3 regions of the Alishewanella sp. HL-SH06 genome follow, and region 3 is predicted to be linked to each of the others. Evidence: predicted binding sites of a transcription regulator. Region 3 holds the regulator's gene; each other region holds the start of a gene.
The links. The regulator sigma-54, encoded in region 3, starts transcription at its own class of promoters, with help from an activator protein. The targets are predictions, from matches to a motif close to GTTGGCACGNNNNTNGNNT.

Region 1 (4,062 bases), 1.9 Mb from region 3:
TCGCGGTTCATGTCCACGCTGTTACCATCACCGGTATCAGTTTGTTCTGGATTACGAAACTTCACTTCGTGCCGGGTTGCAGTAGAAATGGCGAAATGCCCATCATGCGTCCGCTGCATGGAACGGCTTTGCCGAGATTGGGCGTTCACCAGCGCTTGCTGAAAATCGATGTCTTTAGCTTTATAGCCAGGAGTGTCAGCGTTAGCGACGTTTTCTGACAGCACTTGCGCACGACGATCTCGAACCAGCAACGCTTGTTCGTGCATGCCAAAGGCTTTGTCTAAACTGATTGCCATTTTTTTGCCACCTCATGTTGTAACCTTAGTTTGAGGAAGCAAAAAGCAGGCCAAGATGCAGAGTTAAGATTTCTTGCGGTAAATAATGCCCGGATTACAACGCAGCATGTCAAAGTCTTCATTCATGGTTGACAATGACTCTGAGGCCCCGAGGATTAAGTAACCTTTACTATTTAATGACTGAGCAAACTGTTTGATTATTTTCGCTTTCACTTCAGGAGAAAAGTAAATCAATACGTTGCGACAGAATATGATGTCGAATTTCCCTAGCAGAGTATAACTGTCTAGCAGGTTAAGATGCCGAAAAGTCACTTTTTTACGCACGTTATCTTTAACGCGCATCATGCCATTAGAGGTATCTTCAAAAAACCGCGTGCGTCGCTCAGGTGATAAACCACGCGCTAAAGCTAAGCCGTCGTACTCGGCTCTGGCGCAATGCTCCAGCATTGTATTGGATATATCAGTACCTAAAATATTCACCCCACCAGGAAAGGCATTTGGCCGACTTTGCTGAAACTCTAGCGCGGTCATTGAAATAGAATATGGCTCTTGACCCGATGAGCTAGCCGCTGACCAAATTTTGACGCTGCGGCAAGTTTTTTCCAGCTCCGGCAATAATTGATTCTTTAGTAGCTCGTATGGGTAGTTGTCACGAAACCATAAGGTTTCATTGGTGGTCATAGCGTCAATCACGGCTGAGCGTAACTGCCGTTCAAACGGACTCATGGTTTTGGCAACCAGTTCAGATAAACTGCCATGGCTAAAACGTTGCATTAAGGGGGTTAAACGGCTTTTAACCAAATATTGCTTATTGTCACCCAGCACGATGCCGCACTGTTGCTCGAGAAAATCCCGAAATTGCCGATATTCCGATTCTTGTAACTGCTTATTCTGCACGCATAACCCTTACCAATTATTCAACGTGGAGCCATTTTTGCACTGCTTGTGCTAACTCGTCGGGATTAAACTTTGCAATAAAATCCTCAGCCCCCACTTTTTGTACCATTTGCTGATTAAACACGCCACTTAACGAGGTATGTAAAATCACATGTAACTGTCGCAGTTTCACATCAGCTTTCACCGCCGCTGTTAGGGTATAGCCATCCATATCCGGCATTTCGATATCAGAGATCAGTAAACCCACTTTTTCTGTGATCGAATGTTGGCATTGTTCACTTAATTGTTGTAGGTAGGTCAGCGCTTCGCGGCCATTTTTGACCAAGTGCATTTTTACACCCAAAGGTTCTAGCGCCCGTTTCACCTGATTACGGGCCACAGTAGAATCATCAGCAATTAAAATGACTCGATCGCCTAAATCAGTTGCAATGCTTTTCGACACCGTTTCATCGTGGATCATTGTCGGTGAGGGTGAAATCTCTTCGAGAATTTTTTCAACATCCAAGATCTCAATTAATTCTTTATCCAGCTCGGTAACAGCCGTTAAATAGCTTTGCTTACCACCAGTGCCTTTTGGCGGAGGCATGATGGTTTCCCAGTTGGTATTAACTATGCGCTCAACTGAACTAACTAAAAAGCCCTGCACCGAGCGGTTATACTCAGAAATAATAATGAACGCAGTGGAAAGATCTTGAATTTCTCGCCCGCCGATAGCCAAGCTTAAATCAATGACCGATATGGTTTGGCCACGAATGTGCGCAATACCACGCACAAACTTGTTGCGTTTGGGCATGCTGGTTAAACGCGGACATTGCAATACCTCACGCACTTTAAACACGTTAATACCATAACGCTGGCGTCCAGCAAGCTTAAACAGCAGCAACTCTAATCGATTCTGACCCACAAGTTGGGTGCGCTGGTTGACGGAATCTAGAATACTGGACATCTGGGTTTCCTTACTTCAGCCTTTAGGCGTGATATTTGCATGACTAGTTCAACTGTCAGAAAATCGGCGTCAATACATGATTCAGGTATGTTATAGCCCTTTGTTAGTTAAGCATAGACAAACCCTATGAAAAAGTATGAAAATTTTCGTCATATTACTGCTTTAATTACCTTACTGTGCTTAAGTTTAACGCTTAATGCTTCGGCTTTTGCCGAGCAAAATACCTCAGCAAGCTATAACCCTGAACAATTAACGACCCTGACAGAAAATTGGTTAAAAGACACCTTAGCCAGCGAACTGTCAACAGATACTGAGATAAGCGTGACCCCTTTGGATACTCGGATTGGTGATAAAGAATGTGCTAATGCCCTGCAATTTAGTTTACCGGCAAACTACAATCCACGCCAAACCACCGTGCAATTAAGCTGTGACAGCCCTGTCGCTTGGCAGTTGTTTATATCAGCTAAGATCACCGAGTATCTTGATTTAGTGGTGATGCGGCAAAATATTTCTCCAGGAACGGTTATCACGGCCGATATGCTCGAAATTGAGCGCCGGGAGCGACGCTTAGTTCGGGGTAATATTGTGCAGCAACCGGCTGAGATTATTGGTAGTAAAAATAAACGCAGTCTGAGTGTTGGTCAAATTATCAACCTTCAAGATCTTTGTCTTGTATGCCGGGGTGATATTGTTACAATAGAAATTAATAACAGCGGTTTATCTGTTACTGCCACTGGCGTGGTTCAGCAAGACGGTACCCTAGGTGCTATAGTTACCGTGAGAAACCAGCAATCTGGGCGCAGTATTCAAGCAGAGGTTGTTGGGGTTAATCAAGTTCAAGTGAAATTTTAGAAAATAAACCTAAAGTTTTCTTTGTAGCGGCCGTTAACCTAAGCATAAGGACTAAAGTTTAGGTGAAGAGGTTCTATTATGGCGATTAATATTAATAACTTGCAAAATACTCCGCAGGTTAAAACAGATAAAAACGATCAACTGGTGCAGCGCCAACAAACTACTGTGCAGCAAAATGCCGGTAGTCAGGCAATGCAAAAGCAAGATTCGGTTTCTATTACACCGCAAGCTCAGCAATTTTCTAAATTGCAAGAAAAGGCCAGTAACAGTAGCGGTATCGATCAAGAGAAAGTCGATAAGATTAAACAGGCTATTGCTGAAGGCAAATACAAAATTAACGTTGAGCAGTTAGCTAAGCGTATCATGCAATTTGAGGGCGATTTATTCGACCGCTAATGAATACAGCACAAAGCGCCACCCTCACCTGCCTGAACCAACAACAAGCGCATTTATCTGCGCTTTTGTTGTTGCTAGAACATGAACTTAAAGCGGTTACTGAACGTGATGTACCGCGTTTAAACAACATCATCGAACAAAAAAATACCTTATTGCTACAAATTGAACAAACCGATAAGGCACTTAGCCAATCTGAAGACCTGGCTGAGCAACGCAAACAATCTTGGTTTGATGAGCGTATTGCTGTTTTGGATGATTTATTGGCGCAGTGCAAACAACAAACTGCCGTTAACCAGCAGGTTTTAGAACACAGCCAGTTAACGCTAGGTCGATTAAAGCATGAGATTTTATCGGCGAATGGTAAGACCGGCTTAACCTACACCAACAAAGGCAAACCGGCTGTAGATAGTAAAGGCAGTGGCGTAAAAGCCTGATCCAACCTTACGTATTAAGCAATTATCCGCGCTTAATAGGCCTAGCCATCACCACAAATAACGCACACTGCGAATACTTTGCTTCGGCTCGGTATGCTGCAAGGTTGCATATACTTCGGCAAAATCCAGCGATAGCTCGGTAATATAGGTATCTTCAACCGCATAGGTTTTCACTACCCGCGCACCGCGGATCACACCTTGCACTGACGCTTCTAGCACATCGTTTTGCGCGACCATGGCA
Region 2 (4,062 bases), 1.9 Mb from region 3:
CAACACATTACCGCCAACCGACACATTGCTTCCGGCAAAATTAATCGGGTCAAAAGCAATGTTGCTGTCTTTAGCCGTTTCTGTTTTGGCTTTTTTCGACGCTTGGGTTTTCTCACGAAGCACAACCGTAATAATGTCACCTTCATGCCGTGCTTTGTTATCGGAATACAAGCTATTAGAATGGCTTTGCATAAACAACGAACCGTTTTTTACCACTGGCCGCGGCGCCGACTCTGGCGGCAAGGGAGCAAAATACGGATCGTTTGGCTGCGCTTCTTGCATAGAAGAACAGGCGGTTAAACTGCTGACCATCAGTATCAATAGGACATTACGCATGAGCTGTACCTGCCTTATAACTGTTGAATAACAAAACCAAGCATCTGATCCACGGTAGAAATGACTTTAGAGTTCATTTCATACACGCGTTGACTTTCAATTAAGCTAACCAACTCTTCTGTGACATTGACATTAGAGGTTTCTAGCGCTCCCTGCACAATAATCCCCAGTCCTTCTAATCCTGGAATGCCTTGCACCGGATCGCCGCTGGCTGGCGTTTGGCTGAATAAGTTTTGGCCAATCGGCTCTAAACCGGCCGGATTAATAAAGTTAGTGACAGTTAACTGACCTAATACCGCATTCTCAACCTGCCCGGCTAAACGAGCGGAGATCTCGCCATCTTGAGACACCATGATATTAGTGGCATCTGGCGGCACCACAATATTGGGCTGCACCTGATACCCGGCACCAGAGGTCACAACATTACCGTCACCATCAACCGTGAATTGGCCATTACGACTATAAGAAATAGTGCCATCAGGCATTAACACTTCAAAAAAACCATGGCCTTGGATCATCAGATCCAAACTGTTCTCTGTAGTGATCATATTGCCTTGAGTAAAGCTTTTTTGCGTCGCAACTACCTTGGTACCGGCACCTATCATTAAACCGTTAGGTAATTCAGAATTTTGTGAAGAACGCCCGCCTGGCTGATTAATGTTTTGATACAGCAAATCTTCAAATACGGCGCGGCTTTTCTTAAAGCCTACAGTACTGGCGTTCGCCAAGTTATTAGAAATAACCGAGATATCACGCTGTTTCGCGTCTAACCCTGTTTTGCTGATCCACAATGCTGGATGCATTTGTACCTCCTGGGCTTACGCCCTATTAACTAAGTGCCAAGCAAGCTGCTGCTGGCTGAAGTAAAACGGTAAAAAGAAAAAAGCCTTAACCTACAATTCGCAGCAATTGATTTTGCTGTTGATCCATTTGCTCAGCTTGCTTCATCATTTTCACTTGTAATTCAAACTGGCGCTGTAAGCTGATCATCGTGGTCATTTCGCCAACCGCATTGACATTACTGCCCTCATAGGCACCGCTAAGCAAATTGACATTCGCACTAGCCTCGGCATCCTGACCATCTTTACGTCGAAACAAGCCATCGTTACCTTTCACAATATCGGCATATTCCGGTTGTACTAGCTTAATTCGCCCTACTTCTTCTAGCGCATTCGCCGGGGCGCCTTGCGCTCTCGCAATCACGGTGCCGTCAGCGCCGATTTCCATCTTCGCTAACGGCACAGGGAGTTGCAGCGGCCCCGCATCCCCCATCACGGGTAAACCGCTGGCAGTCATTAGCATGCCACTGGCACTAATCTGTAAATTACCCGCTCGGGTGTAGGCTTCTTTACCCTCTTTATCTTGCACAGCAAACCAACCGTTACCTTGAATAGCAACGTCTAATTCACGTTCAGTAATAATCATCGCGCCACTGTCAAAGTTTTGACCTGGGCTCTCTGTTAACGAAAACACTCGGGTAGGCAACCCCTCACCGAAGGCCTGCATGGCACGGGCTTGTTCAAAATCGGCTTTAAAACCCACTGTGCCGGCATTTGCCAAGTTATTTGCTCGTACGCTGATGCCATTCATGTTCTCTTTGGCACCGCTCATGGCGATATATAACAGACGATCCATAGTAAACCTCGCAGGGACTTGCTGTTTTTACTTAACGAAACTTTTAATCAACTTATTATATTTAAGCAATAAGAGTGCCAGCTTGATAAAACAGGATTTTTTGATTAAAAAAAAGCCACCCGTAGGTGGCTTGATTTGAATGACAAAGCGTTTACCGGATCTGTAAGATGGTCTGTTGAAGCGTGCTGTTAACTTCCAACGCTCTAGAATTGGCCTGAAAGTTACGCTGCGCGCTGATTAGATCAACTAGCTCCGTTGTAAGGTTTACGTTTGACTGCTCTAACGCGGAGCTTTGAATACTACCAAAGGTACCGGTGTTAGGTTCACCAGCTAACGGCTCGCCAGACGCTAAACTGGCTTTCCAAGACGTTGCTCCCGCTTGGCTTAAGCCTTGCGGATTGGCAAAACGCACCATCGATACTTGCGATAAAAATTGTTGATCGCCATTAGAATAAGATGCCATAATTCTGCCGCCAACATCAATATCCAGCCCAGTTAAACGACCGACTGTAGTACCATTCTGACTTAGTGAGCCCACTTCAAAAGCTGATGCATATTGAGTTGGCGTTCGGGTACCTGCTTCATCGCGAAAACGGATACCAAAATCACCCACGGTTCCAAAATTAGCACCATTATTTAACAAGCCATTTAAATCAAGAGGCGAAATGGTAATATCTTCAAAGTCACCTGGATTTTCACCTGGTGTTCCATCTGACTTAAAAACTAATTGTGAGGTAGCCGAGGGAACAAGAGTTCCATTGAATGTGGTATACACATCCCAGGTATTATTCGCCAAAGGTGCTGTTCTTACAAAATACACACTGAGTATATGTGCCTGACCTAAGCTATCATAAATCGTTGTTGAGGTGGTGCTGTTATAACTGGCTCGGTCAGTTGGCTCAAACGTTGTAATGGTTGGTGGCAATGAACGTGCGTCTAAGTTCATACTAACAAACACATCACGTGTGGCACTGGGCGCACCTGCAGTAGTGGGGATCTGAATTGGCCCAGTTGTACTTAAACTGACAGAGCTAGTTGTACCTGAATCGGAATCCACAGGGTAACCTTGCAAAAAGGCACCATTGTTGTTCACTAAAAAGTTATTTGCATCGAGCTTAAACGCACCGGACCGGGTGTAAGCATAATCTCGAGAGCCCACTTCAGAGGCAGTCACAAAAAAACCGTCTCCCGTCACCGCTAAATCTAATGAGTTATTAGTGAACAATAACGACCCTTGTTGAAACTGCTGTGCAACTGATGATGTTCTGACCCCATCACCCACTTTAGTTCTACCGGCTTGAAATACCGAAGATGCATAAACATCGGCAAATTCAGCTCGAGACTCTTTAAAACCTGTAGTATTAACGTTAGCGATGTTATTTGCTGTGGTATCTAAATCTTTTTGTGCAGCGGCGATACCGCTTAATGCAATATTAAAACTCATATGTTACCTCACCTTAAGCGGTCGTATTAACCATAAGAAACTTCTAACACATCGGCCAATTTCACTGCCCCGATGCCTAATAAATTCAGTGTAATGCCGTTACCGTTGTTGCCCATACTGACACTGGATACAGGGGTATATACACTTGTACTGGGGCATTTTCCGTTTTGCCTCTGGCGCTAACTTCAACACTGATGTTATAAAGCCCAGCGGCAACGGTTTCACCCGCTTGGTTCGTACCATCCCAAGCAAACTCATTTTTACCCAATTGCGGTTGATCAACGTTAAATGTAGAAACTAACTCACCGTTGGGTTTAGTGATAATCACTTTCATGTTATCAGCTGGTTGTTCAAGGTTTATTTGGCCACGCGAGAGCGACTCACCGGTGAAAACCAATTGTTCAGATTGTGTCAGCACGCTACGCCCTACTAGTGATGAGGCTTGCAAGGCTTGATTGGACGACATGCTTTGCGCCAAGCTACTGAAATTATCATTAAGCTTGGTGATACCATCGGCCATGGTAAAGTTAGTCATCTGTGCGATCATTTGATCATTTTCTACCGGCTTGGTCGGGTCTTGATAAGCTAACTGCTGAGTTAACAAAGCAAAAAAATCTGACTGCGTTAAAGCGCCATTGTTTTTATCG
Region 3 (4,062 bases):
AGAGCAACCGATTTGCCAGAGCCTGAGCGACCACTGACGACGAGTAGTTTCATGACTCACCTGTTTTTTGGCTATAGTCGAGTAGTAGCTGATACAGTTGTTCATCTGACTCGACATGGCGGATTTTTTTGGTTAAGTCTTTCTGACTCAACAATTTGGCAATACCGGATAACGTACTTAGGTGCGTTTGGCATTGCTCAGTAGGTATTAAAATAGCGCAAAAAATATCGACGGCTTGGTTATCTATCGCATCAAACGCGATAGGGTCTTTACTGACCACAAACACCAAAATCGGTTGAGTTACGCAGTCAAGTTTGCCGTGAGGAATGGCGATACCGCCACCGATGCCGGTTGAACCGAGTTTTTCACGGGTCATTAAGGCTTCAAGAATGGTGTATTCAGATAGTTCGGGAAGCTGCTGGTGAGCCAGTTCGGCGATATATTCGAGGATACGTTTTTTACTGTTAAATAGAACTGCACTTTTCGTGCAGTTCTCCGCTAACATTGCGTTTAAATTCATAATAATGTCTTAGTGTCGTGACAGTTTTTCTTTGTGTTTAATGACCTGCCGATCGAGTTTGTCTATTAACTGGTCAATCGCAGCATACATGTTTTCGTTCTCAGACACCGCAAACACTTCGCCACCGGTGAGATGGATTTTAGCTTCGGCAATCTGTTGTAATTTTTCCACGTTTAAGATGACATGTACATTATTAATGTTCTCGAAATGACGCTCTAGCTTAGCAAATTTATTCTCGACATAATCTTTTAAGGCTTCGGTAATTTCGACGTGACGGCCTGTTAAATTGATTTGCATAGACTCTTCCTTTTAGTTAAGACACTTACAGCAGGGTCTTTCGTTGATTTGACGGCGGAATAAACAACGATTCGCGGTATTTAGCGATAGTTCGCCTAGCCACGTTTATCCCTTGTTCTAACAAAATTTCCGCCATTTTACTGTCACTTAGCGGTTTTGCCGGATTTTCTGCCGCCACCAATTTTTTAATAAAAGCACGAATGGCAGTGGAAGAACATTCACCACCACTCTCTGTACTAACATGACTGGAGAAAAAGAACTTAAGTTCAAAAATTCCACGTGGTGTATGCATATATTTATGAGTGGTGACGCGTGAGATAGTCGACTCATGCATACCGACCATTTCTGCAACATCATTCAATACCATCGGTTTCATGGCTTCTTCACCATGCTCAAAAAAGGCTTGTTGTTGCTGCACAATGCAATTGGCTACTTTGAGTAAAGTATCGTTTCGGCTTTCTAAGCTCTTTAAAAACCATTTAGCTTCTTGCAAGTGCGAACGAATAAATTGCGTATCAGCGGTATTTTTAGCGGTTTTGCTCATCGCCGCATATTGCTGATTGATCCGTATTTTGGGCATAGCGTCAGCGTTTAATTCGACTTGCCAGCGACCTTTTACTTTTGTCACCGTGACATCAGGAATAACATATTGCTGCTCTTGTTTAATCACATCAGCACCAGGCCGTGGATTTAAACTGTGGATCAACTGCATGACTTCCTTTAACTCTTCTTCTTTGAGTTTAGTCACGCGCATCAAAGAACGAAAGTCTCTATTCGCTAAAAATTCGGTATAGTTGCTAATAATGAGTTTTGCATCATTTAAATAGGGGGTAGTTGGCTCAAACTGCCGTAACTGCACCAGTAAACACTCTTGCACCGAGCGCGCGCCAACCCCGACCGGATCAAATAATTGAATGCGTTTAATCACGGCTTCAACTTCGTCGGCCTCGACCTCGTTAGATTGCAGTGAGTCGAGTATTTCTTCGCAGCTGATACTTAAAAAACCATTGTCATCGATGGCTTCAATAATGATCTCAGCAATAGCCCGGTCGATTTCAGAAAAGGGCGTGAGTTGCATTTGCCAACGTAAATAATCTTGCAGGGTATCGCTGGTTTCACCCTGATACACCATATCGTCATCAGGCATGTTGCCACTGCTAACAGGGGCGGCACTGACTAAGTCATCCCAGTTATTATCTAGCGGTAAATCTTCTTGGATGTTTTGTTTATTCAGATCATCGCTGGTATCGCGATCGGCTGCGTCTTTTTGCTCTGAGTTTTTGTTGCGTGGATCGTCAAGGGTATCGCGATTGATATTGCCAAGACTGTGATCAACCTCATCTGGCTGACGTTCGAAATCATCATCGCCTTCGAGTAACGGGTTCGCGTCTAACGCTTCCTGTATTTCTTGCTGTAGCTCAATGGTGGACAACTGTAATAGGCGTATCGCCTGTTGCAGTTGTGGCGTCATGGTAAGCTGTTGTCCTAGGCGGAGTTGCAAAGAGGGCTTCATGTACCTGTAATTCTCTCCTGAATGCGCAGTTGCGTTCTATCTTCTTTACTATAGCCTGAATTGCTCACCTAGGTATACATCACGCACCTGCTGATTTGCTAGAACATCTTGCGGAGAACCGGCTGCAATCAGTTCGCCATGACTGACAATATAAGCGATTTCACAAACATCTAACGTTTCACGCACATTATGGTCAGTAATGAGAACACCAATGCCACGTTGGCTGAGGTGTTGAATGATTTTTTTGATATCAAGTACTGAAATCGGGTCAACCCCAGCAAATGGTTCGTCTAATAAAATAAAAGCGGGATCAGCGGCTAGTGCCCGCGCGATCTCAACCCGACGACGCTCGCCACCAGATAACGCCATCCCTAAACTGTTGCGGATATGGCCGATATGAAATTCTTCTAATAAATCATCGGCAATTTCAGCGCGGCGTTGCGTGCTTAAATCTTTGCGGGTTTGCAAAATGGCCAATAAGTTTTCATGCACAGTCAATTTACGAAAAATCGAGCTTTCTTGCGGTAAATAACCAATGCCGGCGCGGGCACGTTGGTGGATCGGAGCAAAAGTAATATCTTGCTCGTTGAGGGTAATGGTGCCTTTATCCGAGGGAACTAAGCCAACAATCATGTAAAAGGTTGTTGTTTTACCTGCACCGTTAGGGCCTAATAAACCGACGATTTGCCCTGCATTGACCTCTAAGCTGACATCTTTCACTACCTGCCGGCTTTTATAGCTTTTGGCGAGGTGCGAGACCACTAACTTCATGGATTGTCCTTGTTTTCTGGGGTGAAAATCGTGGTAACGCGACGATTTTGCTCACCTTCAGCACTTAATTGTTGTAATTCAATGTTGTAACGGATCACGGCACCGCGTACTAAGCTACCGCTTTGCATCACTTCGGCATTACCCGATAACGTTAAAATTCGGCTGGCACGGTCAAATCGGATCTCATTCGCTTGAGCGGTTACAGGACGATCACCTTGCAGTGTTTGTGAATAGGTCGCCGGTGAGCCTGTTGTAATAAACACCTCTTTACCTTTACCAGCACTGGCGTCGACTTCAAGTTTGTCTGCTTTGATCAACATGGACCCCTGACGTACGACAACGTTATCGGCATAACTGGCAATGCTGTCAATTAATGAGGCTAAGGTTTTATCTGCATCGACCGAGATGGGCTGTTTATGATCCGGTTCGGCGGCCAAACTAACGGCAGAAAAAAAGGCCAAAACAATCATTAAGCTATTAATTTTCATTGAAATATACCGTCTCTAAATGCTTTTGCAATTGTATGGTTTCTTTTGTTAAATCGACATGCATACCTTGCCCTTTAATGAAAAAACCGGCGCCGGTGATCTGAACGATTTCATGCGTATGAATACTTTTTTCAGGCAACATCAGTTGTAATGAGGCCGTTTCAACGCGTTCTACTAAACCTAGGGTTTGTTTGTTTTGCAAAACCACTTGGTTTTCCAAAATAATCTTATCTTCAGGAAACCAGACACCTTGTAAGCTACTGATTTCCCAAGCAGGCTGATGTGCTTTATTAAACAGGGTATAGCGCGGTTGATCAAACTGCGTAAAGCCGAGCTGTTCAAAATGCTCTAATTTCAGCGCCTGCACGTGATCGGCAATATAGCCCTCATTGTCGTAGATGCGCAAGGTAACATTTTCAGCAATGTAATCCGGTTGAAATTCTCGATCCACTTGCAGATCCACTTGCTCAACG

Region 1: a site for sigma-54 is predicted at 2,162-2,180, ahead of flgA (flagellar basal body P-ring formation chaperone FlgA). Genes of this name have one in related genera too.
Region 2: a site for sigma-54 is predicted at 2,035-2,053, ahead of ACUJFK_RS13180 (flagellar basal body rod protein FlgF). Genes of this name have one in related genera too.

Annotation. Positions count from the first base shown of each region.
Region 1 is NZ_CP199752.1:2,873,232-2,877,293, forward strand. Features, by position in the region: gene flgB (flagellar basal body rod protein FlgB) at 1-296, opposite strand, end outside; gene ACUJFK_RS13210 (CheR family methyltransferase) at 360-1,193, opposite strand; gene ACUJFK_RS13215 (chemotaxis protein) at 1,210-2,139, opposite strand; gene flgA (flagellar basal body P-ring formation chaperone FlgA) at 2,266-2,991, shown strand; gene flgM (flagellar biosynthesis anti-sigma factor FlgM) at 3,070-3,387, shown strand; gene flgN (flagellar export chaperone FlgN) at 3,387-3,821, shown strand; gene ACUJFK_RS13235 (LPP20 family lipoprotein) at 3,870-4,062, opposite strand, start outside.
Region 2 is NZ_CP199752.1:2,868,567-2,872,628, forward strand. Features, by position in the region: gene flgH (flagellar basal body L-ring protein FlgH) at 1-336, opposite strand, end outside; gene flgG (flagellar basal-body rod protein FlgG) at 351-1,139, opposite strand; gene ACUJFK_RS13180 (flagellar basal body rod protein FlgF) at 1,225-1,971, opposite strand; gene flgE (flagellar hook protein FlgE) at 2,123-3,415, opposite strand; gene ACUJFK_RS13190 (hypothetical protein) at 3,442-3,531, opposite strand; gene ACUJFK_RS13195 (flagellar hook assembly protein FlgD) at 3,501-4,062, opposite strand, start outside.
Region 3 is NZ_CP199752.1:852,214-856,275, forward strand. Features, by position in the region: gene rapZ (RNase adapter RapZ) at 1-53, opposite strand, end outside; gene ptsN (PTS IIA-like nitrogen regulatory protein PtsN) at 50-523, opposite strand; gene hpf (ribosome hibernation promoting factor) at 530-817, opposite strand; gene ACUJFK_RS03830 (RNA polymerase factor sigma-54) at 843-2,330, opposite strand; gene lptB (LPS export ABC transporter ATP-binding protein) at 2,379-3,101, opposite strand; gene lptA (lipopolysaccharide transport periplasmic protein LptA) at 3,098-3,589, opposite strand; gene lptC (LPS export ABC transporter periplasmic protein LptC) at 3,579-4,062, opposite strand, start outside.